4 regions of the Janthinobacterium sp. 13 genome follow, and region 1 is predicted to be linked to each of the others. Evidence: predicted binding sites of a transcription regulator. Region 1 holds the regulator's gene; each other region holds the start of a gene.
What was found. The regulator sigma-54, encoded in region 1, starts transcription at its own class of promoters, with help from an activator protein. The targets are predictions, from matches to a motif close to TGGCANGNAANCTGCTTT.
Positions count from the first base shown of each region.

Region 2: a site for sigma-54 is predicted at 1,651-1,668, ahead of pedF (cytochrome c-550 PedF). Genes of this name have one in related genera too.
Region 3: a site for sigma-54 is predicted at 1,506-1,523, ahead of CLU94_RS27535 (circularly permuted type 2 ATP-grasp protein). Genes of this name have one in related genera too.
Region 4: a site for sigma-54 is predicted at 1,562-1,579, ahead of CLU94_RS22450 (EDSAP-1 family PEP-CTERM protein). Genes of this name have one in related genera too.

Region 1 is NZ_PEEQ01000001.1:2,552,026-2,556,126, forward strand. Features, by position in the region: gene CLU94_RS11220 (enoyl-CoA hydratase/isomerase family protein) at 1-898, opposite strand, end outside; gene hpf (ribosome hibernation-promoting factor, HPF/YfiA family) at 1,027-1,389, opposite strand; gene CLU94_RS11230 (RNA polymerase factor sigma-54) at 1,459-2,937, opposite strand; gene lptB (LPS export ABC transporter ATP-binding protein) at 2,942-3,697, opposite strand; gene lptA (lipopolysaccharide transport periplasmic protein LptA) at 3,697-4,101, opposite strand, start outside.
Region 2 is NZ_PEEQ01000001.1:2,072,631-2,076,731, reverse strand. Features, by position in the region: gene CLU94_RS09020 (RtcB family protein) at 1-548, shown strand, start outside; gene rtcA (RNA 3'-terminal phosphate cyclase) at 554-1,573, shown strand; gene pedF (cytochrome c-550 PedF) at 1,704-2,189, shown strand; gene CLU94_RS09005 (substrate-binding periplasmic protein) at 2,215-3,048, shown strand; gene CLU94_RS09000 (TonB-dependent receptor family protein) at 3,108-4,101, opposite strand, start outside.
Region 3 is NZ_PEEQ01000001.1:6,249,556-6,253,656, reverse strand. Features, by position in the region: gene CLU94_RS27540 (alpha-E domain-containing protein) at 1-22, opposite strand, end outside; gene CLU94_RS27535 (circularly permuted type 2 ATP-grasp protein) at 16-1,470, opposite strand; gene CLU94_RS27530 (sensor histidine kinase) at 1,599-2,756, opposite strand; gene CLU94_RS27525 (hypothetical protein) at 2,825-3,700, opposite strand; gene CLU94_RS27520 (TonB-dependent receptor) at 3,801-4,101, opposite strand, start outside.
Region 4 is NZ_PEEQ01000001.1:5,091,387-5,095,487, reverse strand. Features, by position in the region: gene CLU94_RS28460 (hypothetical protein) at 1-96, opposite strand, end outside; gene CLU94_RS22455 (glycosyltransferase) at 232-1,464, shown strand; gene CLU94_RS22450 (EDSAP-1 family PEP-CTERM protein) at 1,653-2,630, shown strand; gene CLU94_RS22445 (EDSAP-1 family PEP-CTERM protein) at 2,738-3,730, shown strand; gene CLU94_RS22440 (nitroreductase family protein) at 3,767-4,101, opposite strand, start outside.

The DNA.
Region 1 (4,101 bases):
GCTCCAGGCGCAGGCAATCGGCCACGCCCAGGTGGGCGCCCCGCTGCAGCAATTCCAGGGTCACCGACATCATCAAGGGCGAACGCAGGCGCATGGCCGCCAGCGCCTTGGCGGCGAACGCACTGTCGTCCTGCGCCAGCGAGGCCATGATGGCCGCCACCGAACCGGCGCTGAAATGGCGGTCCAGCGCCGCGCGCGCCGTGGCCAGGGGAGAAACGCCTGCCTCGGCCTGGAATGGCGCCGCCAGCGCCTTGATGGCCACCGGCAAGGCCTCGCCCGGCGTCGATTCAAACAGGTCCAGCAGCGCCCCCATCTGCGCTTCGGGCAGGTAGACATCGGCCAGGCCCGTGTACAGGGCGTCGGCCGCGTTGATCGTCAAGCCCGTCAAGCCCAGGTACAGGCCCAGCTGGCCGGCCAGGCGGGACAGGAAATAACTGCCGCCCACGTCCGGAAACAGGCCAATATTGACTTCCGGCATGGCCATGCGCGTGCGGCCCGTCACGATGCGCAAGCGGTTGCCTGGCCCGGCTTGCGCCACGCCCATGCCGCCGCCCATCACCACGCCATCCATCACGGCGATATACGGTTTCGGGTAGAAATGAATTAAATGATTTAAAGCATATTCTTCCGTAAAGAAATCTTCCAGCAGGGCGCTGCCGCCTTGCGGCGTGGCCAGGCCCGCATCGTAAAAGAAACGGATGTCGCCACCGGCGCACAGGGCTTTGTCGCTGCTGGAGCGGATCACGACGGCGTCCACCTGCGGATCGTCGCGCCAGGCCAGCAGGGCCGAGCTCAGGGCGCGCACCATCTCCAGCGACAGGGAATTCAAGGCTTTCGGACGGTCGAGCACGATGTGCCCGGTGCGGTTGCGGATGGAAGTCTGGACGAAGTCGCTCATGGCAGGCAGGAAAGAAGTGAAAGTGCGAATATTCTAATGCCTGCGCGGGGAACATTGCGTTCCGCTGGGCGCAAAAAAGGGCGCAATGTGCGCCCTTAGTTGATCACAACTGCTGGAAGCGGGTGGCCTTAGACGGCGACGACGGCTTCTTCCTCGGAGTTGTCTGGCAGATGCTTGATCGCCTCTTTACCGTGCCCTTGCACTTTGGTTTTGTATTTCATCACTTGCCTATCGAGCTTGTCGATCAGGGTATCGATCGCGGCGTACAGGTCGTGCGCCAAGCTTTCCACATAGACAGTCTTGCCGCTCAAACGCAGGTTGACTTCAGCCTTTTGACGTTTTTCTTTCTCTTTGAGGTTATCCACGGTCAGAATCACGGCGATATCGATGACTTGATCGAAATGACGTTTCACGCGCTCCAGCTTCGTTTGTACGTATTCACGGATGGCTGGTGTCACTTCGAGATGATGTCCGCTGATGGTGAGATTCATACACACTCCTAAAGATGATCGGGTTCGTGCGGTCCATCCTATCCGGCCCGCAGAGGAACCGAAAAAAACTTACAAACACTTACGCAGGCTCACTGGCGGAATTTTTAATGCTTCCCGGTATTTGGCAACAGTACGTCGCGCAATCACCATGCCTTGTTCCCCCAGCATGTCCGCAATCTTACTGTCGGATAAAGGATTTTTAGGGTCTTCTGCTCCTGTCAGTTGCACGATCAATGCCCGTATCGCCGTCGATGACGCTTCGCCCCCCGCTTCGGTGGCGACGTGGCTACCAAAGAAATATTTCAACTCGAACATGCCGTGCGGGGTCAGCATGTACTTTTGAGTTGTTACCCGCGAGATAGTACTCTCGTGTAAACCCAGTGTATCAGCTATTTCACGGAGCACAAGGGGGCGCATGGCAACGGCCCCATGCGAGAAAAAGTTCTTTTGTCTTTCTACTATCGCCTGCGCCACGCGCAGGATCGTGTCGAAGCGCTGGCGCATGTTCTTGATCAGCCACTTGGCCTCCTGCAACTGTGCGCCCATGGCGCCCTCCCCCTTGCCCTGCTTGAGCAAGTTGGCGTACATGGCGTTGACGCGCAGGCGCGGCATGACGTCGTTGTTCAGGGTGACTTGCCAGCCATTGCGCGCGCGCTTGACGACGACGTCGGGCACCACGTAATCGGACACGTCCGAGGCGAACACGGCGCCCGGATGCGGATTGCACTGGCGAATCACCGTCTGCGCTTCGCGCAAGTCTTCATCGTCGCAATCGAGGGCTTTTTTCAGCTTGTTGAAATCGCGCTGGGCAAACCAGGCCAGGTGCTTTTCCACGATGACGAGGGCCATGCGCCGCGTCACCATGGCGATGTGCGGCAAGCGCTTGATTTGCAGGGCCAGGCATTCGGACGCGTTGCGCGCGCCCACGCCCGGCGGATCGAAACTTTGCAGCAGCGACAAGGCCGTGCGCATCTCGTCGGCGTCGATTTCCAGCTCTTCCGGCAGGCGCGCCAGGATGTCGTCGAGCGACTCTTCCAGGTAGCCATTGTCGTCGAGCGCGTCGATGATCAGCTCGACCAGCGCGCGGTCGCGCAATTCGAGCACCGTCACGCGCATCTGCTCCATCAGGTGTTCGCGCAGAGTGCAGTGATGGGCCTCCAATTGCGGACGCGAATCTTCGTCGTCGGGCGCCTTGCCCCGGCTCGCCTCACTCCAGTCGCTGTCGCCGCCATCCGCGGCGACCGGGCTGTCGCCCCCCTCGCCGTCAAACGCCTCCGCTTCGGCCGGCGCCGCGGGCGCCTCCTGGCCTGGCGGCTGGGGCGGCGCTTCGGCCGGCGCGGCCGTGGAACTCAAGGCCCCGTCGGACAGCAGGCGCAGCGAGCGGTCGAGCGGATCGTCGAGGCGTTCGAGCAAGGGATTGTCCGTCAGCAATTGCTCGAGTTCCTGGTGCAATTCCAGAGTAGACAATTGCAACAGGCGTATCGATTGCTGCAACTGCGGCGTCAGTGCCAGGTGCTGCGAAGTGCGCAGCTGCAATGATTGTTTCATTGGCTTACATGCGGAAGTGTTCGCCCAGATAGACCCGGCGTACCGACTCGTTCGCAATGATGTCGTCGGGGCGTCCCGACGCCAGCACCGAGCCCTGGTTGATGATGTAGGCGCGGTCGCAAATACCCAGCGTCTCGCGCACATTATGATCGGTAATCAGCACGCCGATATTGCGCTCCTTCAAGAAACGCACAATGCGCTGGATCTCGATCACGGCGATCGGATCGACGCCGGCGAACGGCTCGTCGAGCAGCACGAAACGGGGATCGGTGGCCAGCGCGCGGGCGATTTCCACGCGGCGGCGTTCGCCACCGGACAGGGACAGCGCCTGGTTCTCGCGCAGCTTTTCAATCTGCAAGTCGGCCAGCAATTTATCCAGCCGCTCCTCGATCTCGGCCTTCGTCAGCGGACGGCCTTCGACGGTCTGGATTTCCAGCACGGCGCGGATATTGTCTTCCACCGTCAGCTTGCGGAAGACGGACGCTTCCTGCGGCAGGTAGGACAGGCCCATCTGCGCGCGGCGGTGGATCGGCAGGCTGGAGATATCCACGCCGCTGATATCGATGCTGCCGCCATCGGACGGCACCAGGCCGACAATCATGTAGAACGAGGTAGTCTTGCCGGCGCCGTTCGGGCCCAGCAAGCCCACCACTTCGCCGCATTCGACTTGTAGCGAAACATCATGCACGACTTGCCGCTTGCCATAGGTTTTTTGCAGCCCGCGAACGATCAGGGTGCTGCCGCAACGTGTATTTTCCATTATTTCTTTCCTGGCGCGGGCGTGGCCGGCGCTTTCTCCGCTGCCGGCGCCTTGGTCTTCGGCTGGATCACCATGCGCACGCTGCCGCCATCGGCGGTGCTGGTGCCGCTGTTGGAATTTTCCATCGCAAATTCTTCCTTGCGGCTGTCATACGAGATGAAAGCGCCATTGGCCACATCGGTGACTTTCGCGCCTTCCAGGCGCGTCAGCTTGGCTCTGGAAAACAGCTTCACCACTTCCGTCTTGTTGTCGTATTCCACGCGCTCCGCCTCGCCTTCGACCCACAGGTCGCCCGCGCCATCGCGCTTCTGGCGGAAGGTCGCAAGCTTGCCGGGATCGGCCCAGAAGGTGATGAACTGGTAGCCTTGCGGGTCTTCCGTGATCAGAGCCCGGCCCGCCTTCAT
Region 2 (4,101 bases), 480 kb from region 1:
CCGAGGGAACGCAGCACTACGACGATTACGTGGCAGCGGTGGGCTGGGCCCAGCGTTTCGCCCGCAACAACCGCGAAGTGATGATGCAGAACTTGATCGCCGCCGTGCGCACGGTCATCCATAAACCGTTCCAGACGCACGTGGAGGCCGTCAACTGCCACCATAACTATGTGCAGAAGGAGCACCACTTCGGCAAGGATGTATTGATCACGCGCAAAGGCGCCGTGTCGGCCCGCGCGGGCGAACTGGGGATCATTCCCGGCTCCATGGGCGCGAAGAGTTTTATCGTGCGCGGCAAAGGCAATGCGGAGAGTTTCCATAGCTGCAGCCACGGTGCGGGACGCACGATGAGCCGCACGGAAGCGAAGCGGCGCTTCAACCTGGATGACCAGATCCGCGCCACGCAAGGCGTGGAGTGCCGCAAGGATGAAAACGTGATCGATGAAATCCCGATGGCTTACAAGGATATCGATGCGGTGATGCTGGCGCAGCGCGAGCTGGTCGATGTCGTGCATATCTTGAAGCAGGTCGTCTGCGTCAAAGGATAAGAGAGATGATAGAAATAGATGGAGCGCAAGGCGAAGGCGGCGGACAGATTTTACGTTCGGCGCTGAGCCTGTCGATGATCACGGGGCAACCGTTTCGGCTGAGTAACATTCGCGCGGGACGGGAAAAGCCCGGCTTGCTGCGCCAGCATCTGCTGGCCGTGCAGGCGGCAACCGCCATTTGCGGGGCGCGCACGACGCCGGTGGCGCTGCGCGCGTCGAGCCTGGAATTCGTTCCCGGCCCCCTGCGCGGCGGCGATTACCGCTTTGCCATCGGCAGCGCCGGCAGCTGCACCCTGGTGCTGCAAACCTTGCTGCCGGCCCTGCTGCATGCGGATGGGCCATCCACCGTGCGCATCACTGGCGGCACGCACAATGCCATGGCGCCGCCCGTGCATTTTTTGCAGCGCGCGTATGGCCGCATCCTGCAGCAGATGGGCGCCGAGGTGGAGATCGCGCTGCAACGCTACGGCTTTCATCCTGCGGGCGGCGGCGAGGTGACGGCCACCGTGCAACCGTGCCGGCGCTTGCAGCCGATTCAACTGCTGCAGCGCGGCGAACGGAAGGCGGGGTATGCGGAAAGCGTGGTGGCGGGCGTGCATGTGCAGGTGGCGCAGCGCGAGCTCGAGCGTGTCGCCAGCGGCATGGGCTGGAGCGGCAAGCAGCTGCGCCTCGTCGGCTTGCCGGCGGAGCAGGGGCCGGGCAACGTCCTGCTGCTGACCCTGGAGCATGAGCATGTCACGGAAGTGTTTACTTCGTTCGGCGAAAAGTCCTTGCTGGCCGAGTCCGTGGCCAAGCGCCTGTTGAACGAGGTGCGCGCCTATCTCAAGACGGACGCGGCCGTCGGCGAGCACCTGGCCGACCAGCTCTTGCTGCCCATGGCGCTGGCGGGCGGCGGTACCTTCAGCTGCAACAAGGTGTCGCAGCACGCGCTGACGAATGCGGAGGTGATTGCCCGATTTTTGCCCGTGCGTATCACTTTCGAGCAGCAGGCGCGCGGCAGCATCTGCACGGTGGCCGCCGCCTGAGGCACGCGGTGACACAACTACGTGTTGCAGCTGTTCCAAATTGATACATGGGCGGCCGGATGTGGGGCATAGACGCATGGCATGGCATTTGCTCTTCTTTGGTATTGACTAAAAAACCAAGGAGACCAGCATGACCTATTCCATTCGTACCCTGCTCGGCGTGGCCGCCGCCGGCGCCGTTGCCCTCACGTCCCTGCTGACCTTGCCGCATGCCTATGCGCACGGCAATGTCACGCCGCAAGGCGTCGATACCACGGGCTTGCCCAAGGTGGGCGACAAGTGGCTCGAGCAAAACCCGTATCGGGGCAACAAACTGGCCTTGACGGTGGGCACATCGGCCTACAACCAGAATTGCGCCCGTTGCCACGGCATCGAAGCCATCTCCGGCGGCATCGCGCCCGACTTGCGCCAGCTGGACCGTGATTGCTTCGGTATCAAGAATGAGACAAAGAAACAGGCGTGCTACAAGGAAACGGACAATTACTACCTGACTACCATCCGCCACGGTAAAGTGCGCAATGGGGCCGTGTACATGCCGCCGTTCGAAGGCGTGTTCAACCAGGAAGCCATGTGGGCCATCAAGACTTACCTGGAAACGCGCCGCGAATCGAATTAAGTCGAACTGATCACAAAGGAGTCCCATGCGTTCAATTCAATTCCGGGGCGCGCGCGCGATGATCTCGCTCGCTTGCCTGGCGCTGTGCGCCACCGCGCCGGCGCGCGCCGACTGGCAAAAGGTGCAGCAGTCGGGCAGCCTGAAAGTGGCTGTGTACAACGAATTCGCGCCGTTTTCCGACAAGGGTACGGGCATCGATATCGATATTGCCGAAGCGCTGGCGAAAAAGCTGGGGCTGAAACTGAGCTTGCTGCCATTTCCCGCCGGCGAAAACCTCAACGACGATTTGCGCAATATGGTGTGGAAGGGACATTACCTCGGTTATGGCCCCGCCGATGTGATGTTGCATGTGCCGGTCGACAAGAGGTTGATGGCGGACAACGACAAGGTCGAGATCTTCGCGCCATACTATGTGGAAACCGTGCGCCTGGCGCGCAGTGCGCAAGCCGTGCCGCAATTCGATGGCGTCGCCTCGCTGGCCGGCAAGCGCATCGGCGTGGAAAAGGTGTCGATCGCGGCCATGCTGATGCTGGGCGAAGACAATGGCAAGTACCGCGACGACGTGCGCATCTTCGATACGGCAGCCGAAGCCTTGCAGCAATTGCAGGCGGGCAAGCTCGACGCCGTGCTGGCCAACCGTTCGGAAATCGAATCGGTACTGAAAAGCGATCCCGCTTTCCCCATGAGCGAAGTGGCGTTCGCCCGCCTGCCGCGTGCGGGCTGGGCGGTGGGCCTGGCCGTCAGCCGCCAGCAGCTCGACGTGGGCAAGTTGCTGCAGGCAGCCATGAACGAAATGGCGGCCAGCGGCGAATTGAAAGCCATCTTCGAGAAATATGGGGTGAAGGAAGCACGGCCGTAGCAGGCCATGTTGAATGACAATAAAGCCCGCGCATCGGAAGAGGCGCGGGCTTTTTAGTTTTAGAAACTATATTGGGCGCTGACGCCCAGCAACCAATTGCGTCCCGGCGCCGCTTCATAGTAGCGCTTGTTACTGTCACCGACGATGACGGAACCCACGTAGGTCTTGTCGAACAGGTTGTTCAGGCGGGCAAACTCCTTGAAGCGCCAATTGCCCACGTTTTGCCTGGCGTTGACGCGCGCATTGAATACCGTGTAGCCGGGCGCCGGTTTTTCGATGTTGCTGTCTTCCGCGTAGACCTGGTTGCTGGCCACGCTTTCCAGCGCTGCGCCAAAGCGGTCGAACGTATCTTTCCAGGCCAGCTCCGCAAACAGGTTGGCGCTGGGTACGCCCGGCAAGCGGCTGCCTTCGCGCACGCCGCCAAATGCCTGGTCATACACGGCATGCAGGCTGGTGAGCGCCACTTTGGTCGTGAAGCCATATGGCAGGTTCGAATCCAGCGACACTTCCATGCCCTGGCGCAAGGTTTTACCCCCATTGCGATAGCTGGTGCGCCCGCCGCTGGACTTGTCGACCACCAGTTCGTCGTTGGTCTTGATCTGGAACAAGGCCGCATTCACGTGCGTGTTGTTGGCGATCCTGGCCTTGACACCGGCTTCCAGGTTGGTGCTGGTGGCGGGCTTCAAGTTGAAATTGAAGCCGCCGCCTGTGCCCGAGTAAAACAGTTCATTCAGGGTGGGCGCTTCGAAACCGCGCGCGGCGCTGGCGTAGACGTTGACGTTCGGCGTCAGTTTATACAGCAGGCCCAGCACGGGCGTCGTGTGGCTGAATTCCAGGCTGCCGCTATCGTTGCCGTTGCTGAGGAAATGGTCGTCGACAGCCACTTTCATCTTGCTGTAGCGCATACCTGCGCTGAGCAGCCACGGGCCGCCTTGCCATTCCGCCTGGATATACGGATCGAGGCTGGAGACGACATCCTGCTCGTCGCGGCGCAGCTTGCCTTTTACGCCAAAGCTATTGCCAATGAAATTTTCATAGCCGGTACGGTCGTCG
Region 3 (4,101 bases), 3.7 Mb from region 1:
GATCGGCAGTGCGGCTCAGCATGTTTTCTCTCCTGCAAAAGCGGATGTGGCTTCCAATACCCAGGTATCCTTGGTGCCGCCCCCTTGCGAGGAATTGACCACCAGCGAGCCTTCGCCGAGGGCCACGCGGGTCAGGCCGCCCGGCACCATGGAAATTGTCTTGCCGGACAGCACGAACGGCCGCAAATCGATGTGGCGCGGCGCAATGCCGGCCTCGACATACGTGGGGCAGGCGGACAGGGCGAGTGTCGGCTGGGCGATGTAGCCGCCCGGATTGGCCAGCAGGCGTTGGCGGAAATCCTCGATCTGCGCCAGGCTGGACGCCGGGCCCACCAGCATGCCGTAGCCGCCCGCGCCATGCACTTCCTTGACGACCAGTGTCGGCAAGTTCGCCAGCACGTAGGATAAATCGGCCGGTTTGCGGCACTGGTACGTGGGTACGTTGTTGAGGATCGGTTCCTGCGACAAGTAAAACTTGATCATGTCGGGCACAAAGGGATAGATCGACTTGTCGTCGGCCACGCCCGTGCCGATGGCGTTCGCCAGGGTCACGCGTCCTGCGCGGTACACGGACAGCAGGCCCGGCACGCCCAGCGACGAGTCGGAACGGAAGGCCAGCGGGTCGAGGAAATCGTCGTCGACCCTGCGGTAGATCACGTCGACCCTCTTCGGTCCCCGCGTCGTGCGCATGTACACGGAATTGTCGTTGACAAACAAATCCTTGCCTTCGACCAGTTCCACGCCCATTTGCTGGGCCAGGAACGCGTGCTCGAAGTAGGCGGAGTTGTACATGCCGGGCGTCATGACGACGACGGTCGGGTCGTCCACGCCCATGGGCGCGACGGAACGCAGGTTGTCGAGCAGCATGTCCGGATAGTGGTCGACGGGGGCGATGCGGTTGCGCGCGAACAGTTCCGGGAACAGCCGCATCATCATCTTGCGGTCTTCCAGCATGTAGGACACGCCGGAGGGCACGCGCAAATTGTCTTCCAGTACATAGAATTCGCCCTGGCCGGCGCGCACGATGTCGACGCCCGCGATGTGGGCGTAGATGTCGGAAGCGACGGATATGCCCTGCATTTCCGGGCGGTACTGGGCATTCTTGTAGATTTGCTCGGCGGGAATAATGCCCGCCTTGATGATGTTTTGTTCATGATAAATATCATGGATGAACATGTTCAAGGCTTGCACGCGCTGCACCAGGCCCGTCTGCATCTGCGCCCATTCGGCGGCGGGGATGATGCGGGGGATGGTGTCGAACGGAATCAGGCGTTCCGTGCCGGCATCGTCGCCGTAGACGGCGAACGTGATGCCGACCCGGCGGAACGTGAGGTCGGCTTCGGCCCGCTTGCGGGCGATGGTCTCGGGCGATTGCTGTTCCAGCCAGTTGCTGAATTCACGATAGTGTTCACGTACCTTGCTGTCCGTACCCACTTCATTTGCAGTCATTTCATTGAAAAAATTTGCCATGTTGTGATTTCCCTTGAGCCGTGTCTGGGTATAGCTCAGCAGGAAGCGTGCCAACAGGGCGGGCGTGAACAGGTGTAAATATGACCACTTTTGTGGCGTCGCGCCATTCCTTGCACCAATTTGGTGCGTTAGGCGCCACTCTTGGGGACGTCGGCGGACGGGACGAAGGGGCGGCAATCGACGGGCACGTCGAAGATGAAGCTGGTGCCCGTTTCGGACGCGCTGTCGACGGCGATGCTGCCGCCGTGGCTTTCCGCCACGCTTTGCACGAAGGGCAGGCCGATGCCCCAGCCTGGCGCGGGGTTGTCGTTTTCGCGGCGCAAATAGTCGAAGATGCGTGCAGCCTGTTCCGGCGCGATGGCCTGGCCGCCATTGTGGACGGTGACGATCAGGCGTTCGTGGACCGCTTCCACGTGCACGCTGATGGGCGTGTCGTCGCCATACTTGAGGGCATTGCCGAGCAGGTTTTCCAGCGCGCGCCGCAGCGAGTTCTCGCACCACCAGCCGGTGACGGCTTGCCCGCTGACCCGGCATTTGTCCGGCCGCTGCAAGTTGACCTGGCCGGCCACGGCGTGTACCAGCGGCAGCACGTCGAATTGGCTCAGCACCAGCGGCAGCTGCTGGCCCTGGTGGTAGCTGAGGCCATCGAGCAATTCCTCGATCATGCTGTCGAGCCGCTTGCTGTGCTCGACAATCTTGTGCGCCAGCAATACCACCCGCTCCGGGTCGGCTGGCCTGAACAACAGCTGGGCGCTGGTGCTGATGACGGCCAAGGGATTGCGCATGTCGTGCGACAGGCCGGCCGCGACGCGGCGCCGGAAGCTTTCATGCATGCTGGTAAATTCGCGTATCGATTCGCGGATGCCCACGTCGATCGACTTGTTGATCACTTGCCAATCCTTGCTGCGCAGGGTGATGCCGGACTCATGCGCAGTGGCGGCAAAGCAGTCGCGGAAGATCTGGTATTCCTGGATCACCTGTTCCGGGCCGTAATTGGTCATGCGCGCCCGTTCGTTGCCATGCACGGCGGGCACGTTGCTGTTGCTGGCGGCGTTGTCGCGCGGGTGGCCGGGGGTGAGGGCTTCGGCCAGGTTGTCGAAAAAGGCCGGCAAGGTATTGATGAGTATGGGCGTGAGCAGCTGGTCCGCGCCGCGCACGCTGGCGCGCACGCGCTGTTCCCAGGCCTCGAGGACGGCGTCGCGCATGGCGAAGATGCGCTGCGCACGCTGCAATGGCTGGCGCGTGCCGGCCTGGCGACCCGCGTGATGATCCGTGCTGATGCTCACCTGGCCTCCCTGACCGCAGTGACTATGCTTGCAATAGTATGCGCCTAATCAGCCGCCGGGGAAACGCTTTATTGTCCAGTATCGGCCTGGCGCAAGGCCGCATACAGGCGGGAAAGCGAGGCTGACCACTCGCTTAGCGAAAAGTTCTGTGGGTCATCATGACCATTCGCAAACCCTGTATCGAGCACGGCGTGGAAGGCGGGAATCAGCCACGTTCCCTTGCGCACGCTGGCGGCGATGTACAGCAGGGCCAGGCGGTCGTATTGGGCCGGCGTAAAGCCGGGATCGGGCGCCAGGCCATCGTTGCCCTTGCCGCCGCCGGGCACGGAGTTGCGCGGTTGCACCAGTTCCACGTGCAGGAACAGGCCCGTCAGCGAAGGCTTGTCCTTTTCCAGCTTGCTGGCAAAGCTGGCCGTGCCGAAATCGCGCACCTGCAAGGAACCGCCCAGGCGGTTCACGTAGACATGGCCTTTCGGACCGCCACCCAGCGCCGGATTGCGCAAGCTGAAGTCGTTGAAATCCCAGCTCGCGTCGTTGATGTGGTCGGGAATGGTTTCTAACAAGAAATTCGGGTAGCTGGTGTCGTGGATGACGAAATAGCGCGCCATCGGCGCGGCCAGCCGGCCCACGGCGCGCGACAGGGGCGCGTCGACGGCGCCGCCCACGTCCGCCTCGGCGATACCCTGTTCCGCCAGCCAGGCGCGCAGGCGGGCCGGGGCGATGCCCGCGCGCTGGCCGATGCGGGCGGCCAGGAAGTCCGGCAGCGGCGCGCTGTCCCCCAAGCGCGCATACAGTTTGACGGGACGCAGCAAGCACGTGGCTTGCGCCAGCGCATCGCCCTTGAAGCCGCTTTTCCAGGCGGCGTACGGGCAGGCGGCTTGTTTTTGGGCAAGGGCCGGCAGGGACAGGCAAAGCAACAGCAGCAGGGCAGGGAGTCGTTTCATGTCGGCATTGTCGCCGAAGCGCGCCTTGCGGCACAGGCGCACACATGAAAAAAAGCTGCCCGAAGGCAGCTTTTCATCGTGCGACAGGCGCGCGCGGTCTTTAAAATGCCACGCTGGCCGACACGACCACGGTGCGCGGCGCGGCCAGCACCAGCGAGCCGATATTGAAGGACGACACGGCCGACGACCAGTAATTGCGGTCCGTCGCGTTGTCCACGCGGGCGCGCAAGGTCACGTCACGGCCCGCCACTTGCGTCAGGTAGCGCGCGCCGATGTCGAGGCGGGTCCACGATGGCAGCTGCCGGGTGTTGGCCAGGTCAGCGTATTGCGTCGAGGTGTAGATGGTGCGGGCGTTCAGGGTCAGGCCTGGCGCGCCGGGCACGTCCCATTCGCCGCCCACG
Region 4 (4,101 bases), 2.5 Mb from region 1:
CGGCGGCGTGACGGGATCGCCTTCCGGCGGTGGCGGCATATCGGGTTCGGGCGTGCTGTGCGCACGCAACAGGGCAGGACGGAATTGGGTTTGCATGTGACCTCCTTTGCCCCACTCTAGCCGATGCGGCCAAATCCTGGCGCCCGCCAGTGGCAAGCCGCCGCGGGAACTAAACGGCGCGGCGCCACTCCAACCTGGCAGGTCTCTCACCTGCGAATGCAAGCAATCCCCATGGCGCGCAAGACAATCCTCTTTATGGCCGAGGCAGTGACCCTGGCCCACGTCGGCCGCCCCCTGAGCCTGGCCCAGGGACTCGACGAGGACAAATATGAGGTGCATTTTGCCTGCGCCGATGGCTATGACTTTTGCTTCAAGCAAGCGCCCTTTCGCCGCTGGCGCATCGACAGTATTTCATCGCTGCAATTCCTGCAGGCCTTGGCGCACGGCAAGCCCGTCTACACGGAAAGCACCCTGCACGCATATGTGGAAGACGACTTGCGCCTGCTCAATACCGTCCAGCCCGATCTCGTGATCGGCGACTTCCGCCTGTCGCTGTCCGTCAGCGCGCGCCTGCAGCGCATTCCCTACCTCACCGTCAGCAATGCCTACTGGAGTCCGTACGTGCGCCAGCACTACACGGTGCCCAGCCTGCCCCTGACCCGCCTGCTGCCCATCTGGCTGGCAGCCCCCCTGTTCCGCCTGATCCGGCCGCTGGCCTTCGCCTCGCATGCCGTGCCGCTGAACCGCGTGCGCCGCCGCCATGGCCTGCCGTCGCTGGGCAGCGACCTGCGGCGCATCTATACGGATGCGGACCGCACCGTGTATGCGGATATTCCGCAACTGTTCCCGCCGCACGCCATGCCGTCCACGCACGACTACCTGGGCCCCATCATCTGGGCGCCGCCGCTCGACTTGCCGGACTGGTGGCAGCGCCCGGAACTGAGCAGTGGACGACCCATCATCTACGTCACCCTGGGCAGTTCCGGCCAGGGGCAATTGCTGCCGCGCGTGCTGCACGCGCTGGCGCCCCTGCCCGTCACCGTATTGGCGGCCACGGCCGGCACCGGCCGCGTCGATGCCGTGCCGCCGAATGCCCACGTCGCGCCCTTCTTGCCGGGCGACGCGGCGGCCCGGCGCGCCAGCCTGGTGATCTGCAACGGCGGCAGCCCCACCAGCCAGCAGGCGCTGACGGCAGGCGTGCCCGTCATCGGCATCGCCAGCAACCTCGACCAATTCCTCAACATGCACGGCATCGCGGGGACCGGCGCCGGCCTGCTGCTGCGCGCCGACCGCTTCCAGGAAACCGCCCTGCGCCATGCCGCGACGCGCATGCTCGACGATGGCCGGGCCAGGCTGGCGGCGCGTCAGCTGGCCACGGCCATGCGCGACTATGTGCCAGGGCAACGCTTGCTGCCCCATATGCACGCTCTGCTGGATCCTTCGCCGCAAGGCGGCCAGCCTTGACGGGCGGCGTCGGCTTTTCTTACAGAGAGTCCGGCAACACCTGCAGCACGTCAACAAAAGCACGCCAAGTCCTTGATTTCAAAAGAACCTCATGCGTTGGCATGGAAGTCGCTTAAGTCTGGCCATGAGCACCTGCAGACAGGACTCAGGCAACACTCCCAGACTCACTCAACCACGAGGTGAATACAATGAAACTCTCGAAACTGAAACTGCTTCCGGCCGCGGCCGCACTGGCCATGTTGTGCGCCGCCGGTAGCGCACAGGCGGGCGCCTATGGCTACGCCTACAACAACATCTTCGGCTTGCAGATCGTCGCCGCCACGGGCTCGATCACTGCCCTGAACAGCACCACGATCTCGCGCGCCACGGCCACCTTGAATGGCGTCAGCGTCATCAATGGCGGTCCCGGCCTGCTCGACTCGCCCCGCGCCGCCATCGGCGCCGTGACCAAAGGGGAAAACAATTTCACGCAACAGGGCGCCTCGGGCAACTACTCGCGCGGCGATGCGCAGATCGTCAGCACGCAGTTTCCCTCGTTCCCGCCCGGCTCCACCTCCACGCAGGCGGTAAACGTGGCCGAGGCCCACCTGGCCGGCCCAGCTGGCACGGCCGACGCGTCCGGCCGCAACGGCTCGACCACGGGCTTTTCCGTCAACTTCGTCGTCGGTTCGCCCACGGCAACGCTGAGCTTTGACTTCTTCTCCTCGCCATTCATGCAAGTCTTCCTGCAAAGCACAGTGGGACAACTGTCCACCGCGACGGCCAACCTGGTGATGACCATTACCATCACCAACTCGACCGGTGCGACCGTCTTCAACTGGACACCCGATGGCGTCGTCGGCTCCGGCATCTTCGGTGGCACGGAAAACGCCGATGCGGCCAACCTGAACACCGGCCTGGCGACCAACTTCCTGACGCGCGGCAACCTGTTTACGTATAACCCCACCGGTTGCGGCACGCCTGGCGGCACCGGCGTGGGCACGACTTGCGGCGGCAACTTCAACGCCGTCAGCAATGCCCTCGCGGCCGGCAACTACACCTTGACCTTGAATGCGGTGGAGAGCGTGGACCTGGTCAAGCAGGCGCCGGAACCGGGCACCCTGGCGCTGCTGGGCCTGGGTCTGGCCGGCCTGGGCTATGCCAGCCGCCGCAAAGTCAGCGCCTGAACCAGGCAACAGGGGGATGCACAGGCGAGGGAGTTTCCTCGCCTTTTTCATGTGGCAAGCCTGTCGGTTTTCCTTACAACGCGGCCGACCAGGAGATGAGGATTTTCATGACTACATTTTCTTGTACCCGATTGCCCATGCTCCTGCTGAGCTTGCTATTGCTGGCCAGCAGCGGCCCTGCCGGCGCCGCCGCCTACGGCTATTCGTACACCAGCGTCTTTGGCCTGGTCATCAGCAATCCCTCCGGCTCCGTCACCCTGCTCAGCAACATCGACCTGTCGCGCACGACCGCCACGCTCAATGGCAGCAGCGTCATCAATGGCGGCAGCAACGAAATCGACGCGCCGCAGGCGAAACGCGGCGCCGTCACCAAGGGGGAAAACGACTTTACCCCGCAAGGCATGGGCAACGCCTCGTATGCGCGCGGCGAGGCGCAAATCGTCGCCTCGCAAATCCCCCCCTTCCCACCGGGCTCGACCAGCACGCATACCGTGAACGCGGCAGAAACCTTCCTGACGGGCGGCGGCAGCGCGGACGCCTCGGGGCGCAACGGTTCCAGCACCGCGATGACCGTCAATTTCGTCGTCGGCCAACCGGGCGCGACCCTGGCCTTCGACTTCCAGGCCCTGCCCTTCATGCAACTGTACCTGGACGCGCTGGCCGGCACGGGCTCGGCGGCCACGACGAATATGGCGATGACGTTCAGCATCATCGATGAACATGGCCAGATCGTCTTCAGCTGGGCGCCCGACGGCAAGCTCGGCTCCGGCATCCTGGGCGGCACCGAACTGGCCGATGCGGCCAGCCTCAATACGGGCTACGCGCAAACGCCGCTCACCAGCGGCAGCGTGTTCACCTACGATCCCAGCGGCTGCGGCGCCCCCACGGGCACGGGCGTCGGCACGGCGTGCGGCGGGCAGTACGGCGCCGTCACGGACAGGCTGGCGGCCGGCAGCTACACGCTGGTGTTGAATATGCTGAACAGTTCCGAACTGGCCTATGTGCCAGGCGTCACGCCAATGGCGCTGCCGGGCACCTTGCCGTTGCTGGCGGCCGGCTTGCTGGCGCTGGCCGTCCTGGCGCCCCGGCGGCGGCGCTGACGGGGCGCCAGGCGCGAGCATGGCGCCACGCGCGCTTCACTGCCCCGCCGTTGGCGCCACCAGCAAGTCTTGCAGCGGACGGCGCAGCGAGCGCGCACTGGCCGCCGGGCCGGCGCCTATGCGCCCGAGAAACACGGCCCGATCCAACGCGGCCGGCCCCAGCACGGCCTGGCAGCGCACGGCCAGTGCCTGCGCCAGCTCCTGCAGGCCATCGGTGCGCGAAAAGGCGCGCCGTTCGCGCACATAGCGGGCAAAGATCAGCGGCGTCAGTTCCGGCTGCAATTGCAAGCCCAGTTGCGTGGCCGTCAGCCAGAAGCGCTGCATGGCGCGCCCGGCCGCCACGTAATCGTCGATGTGGCGCGGTGACGCGT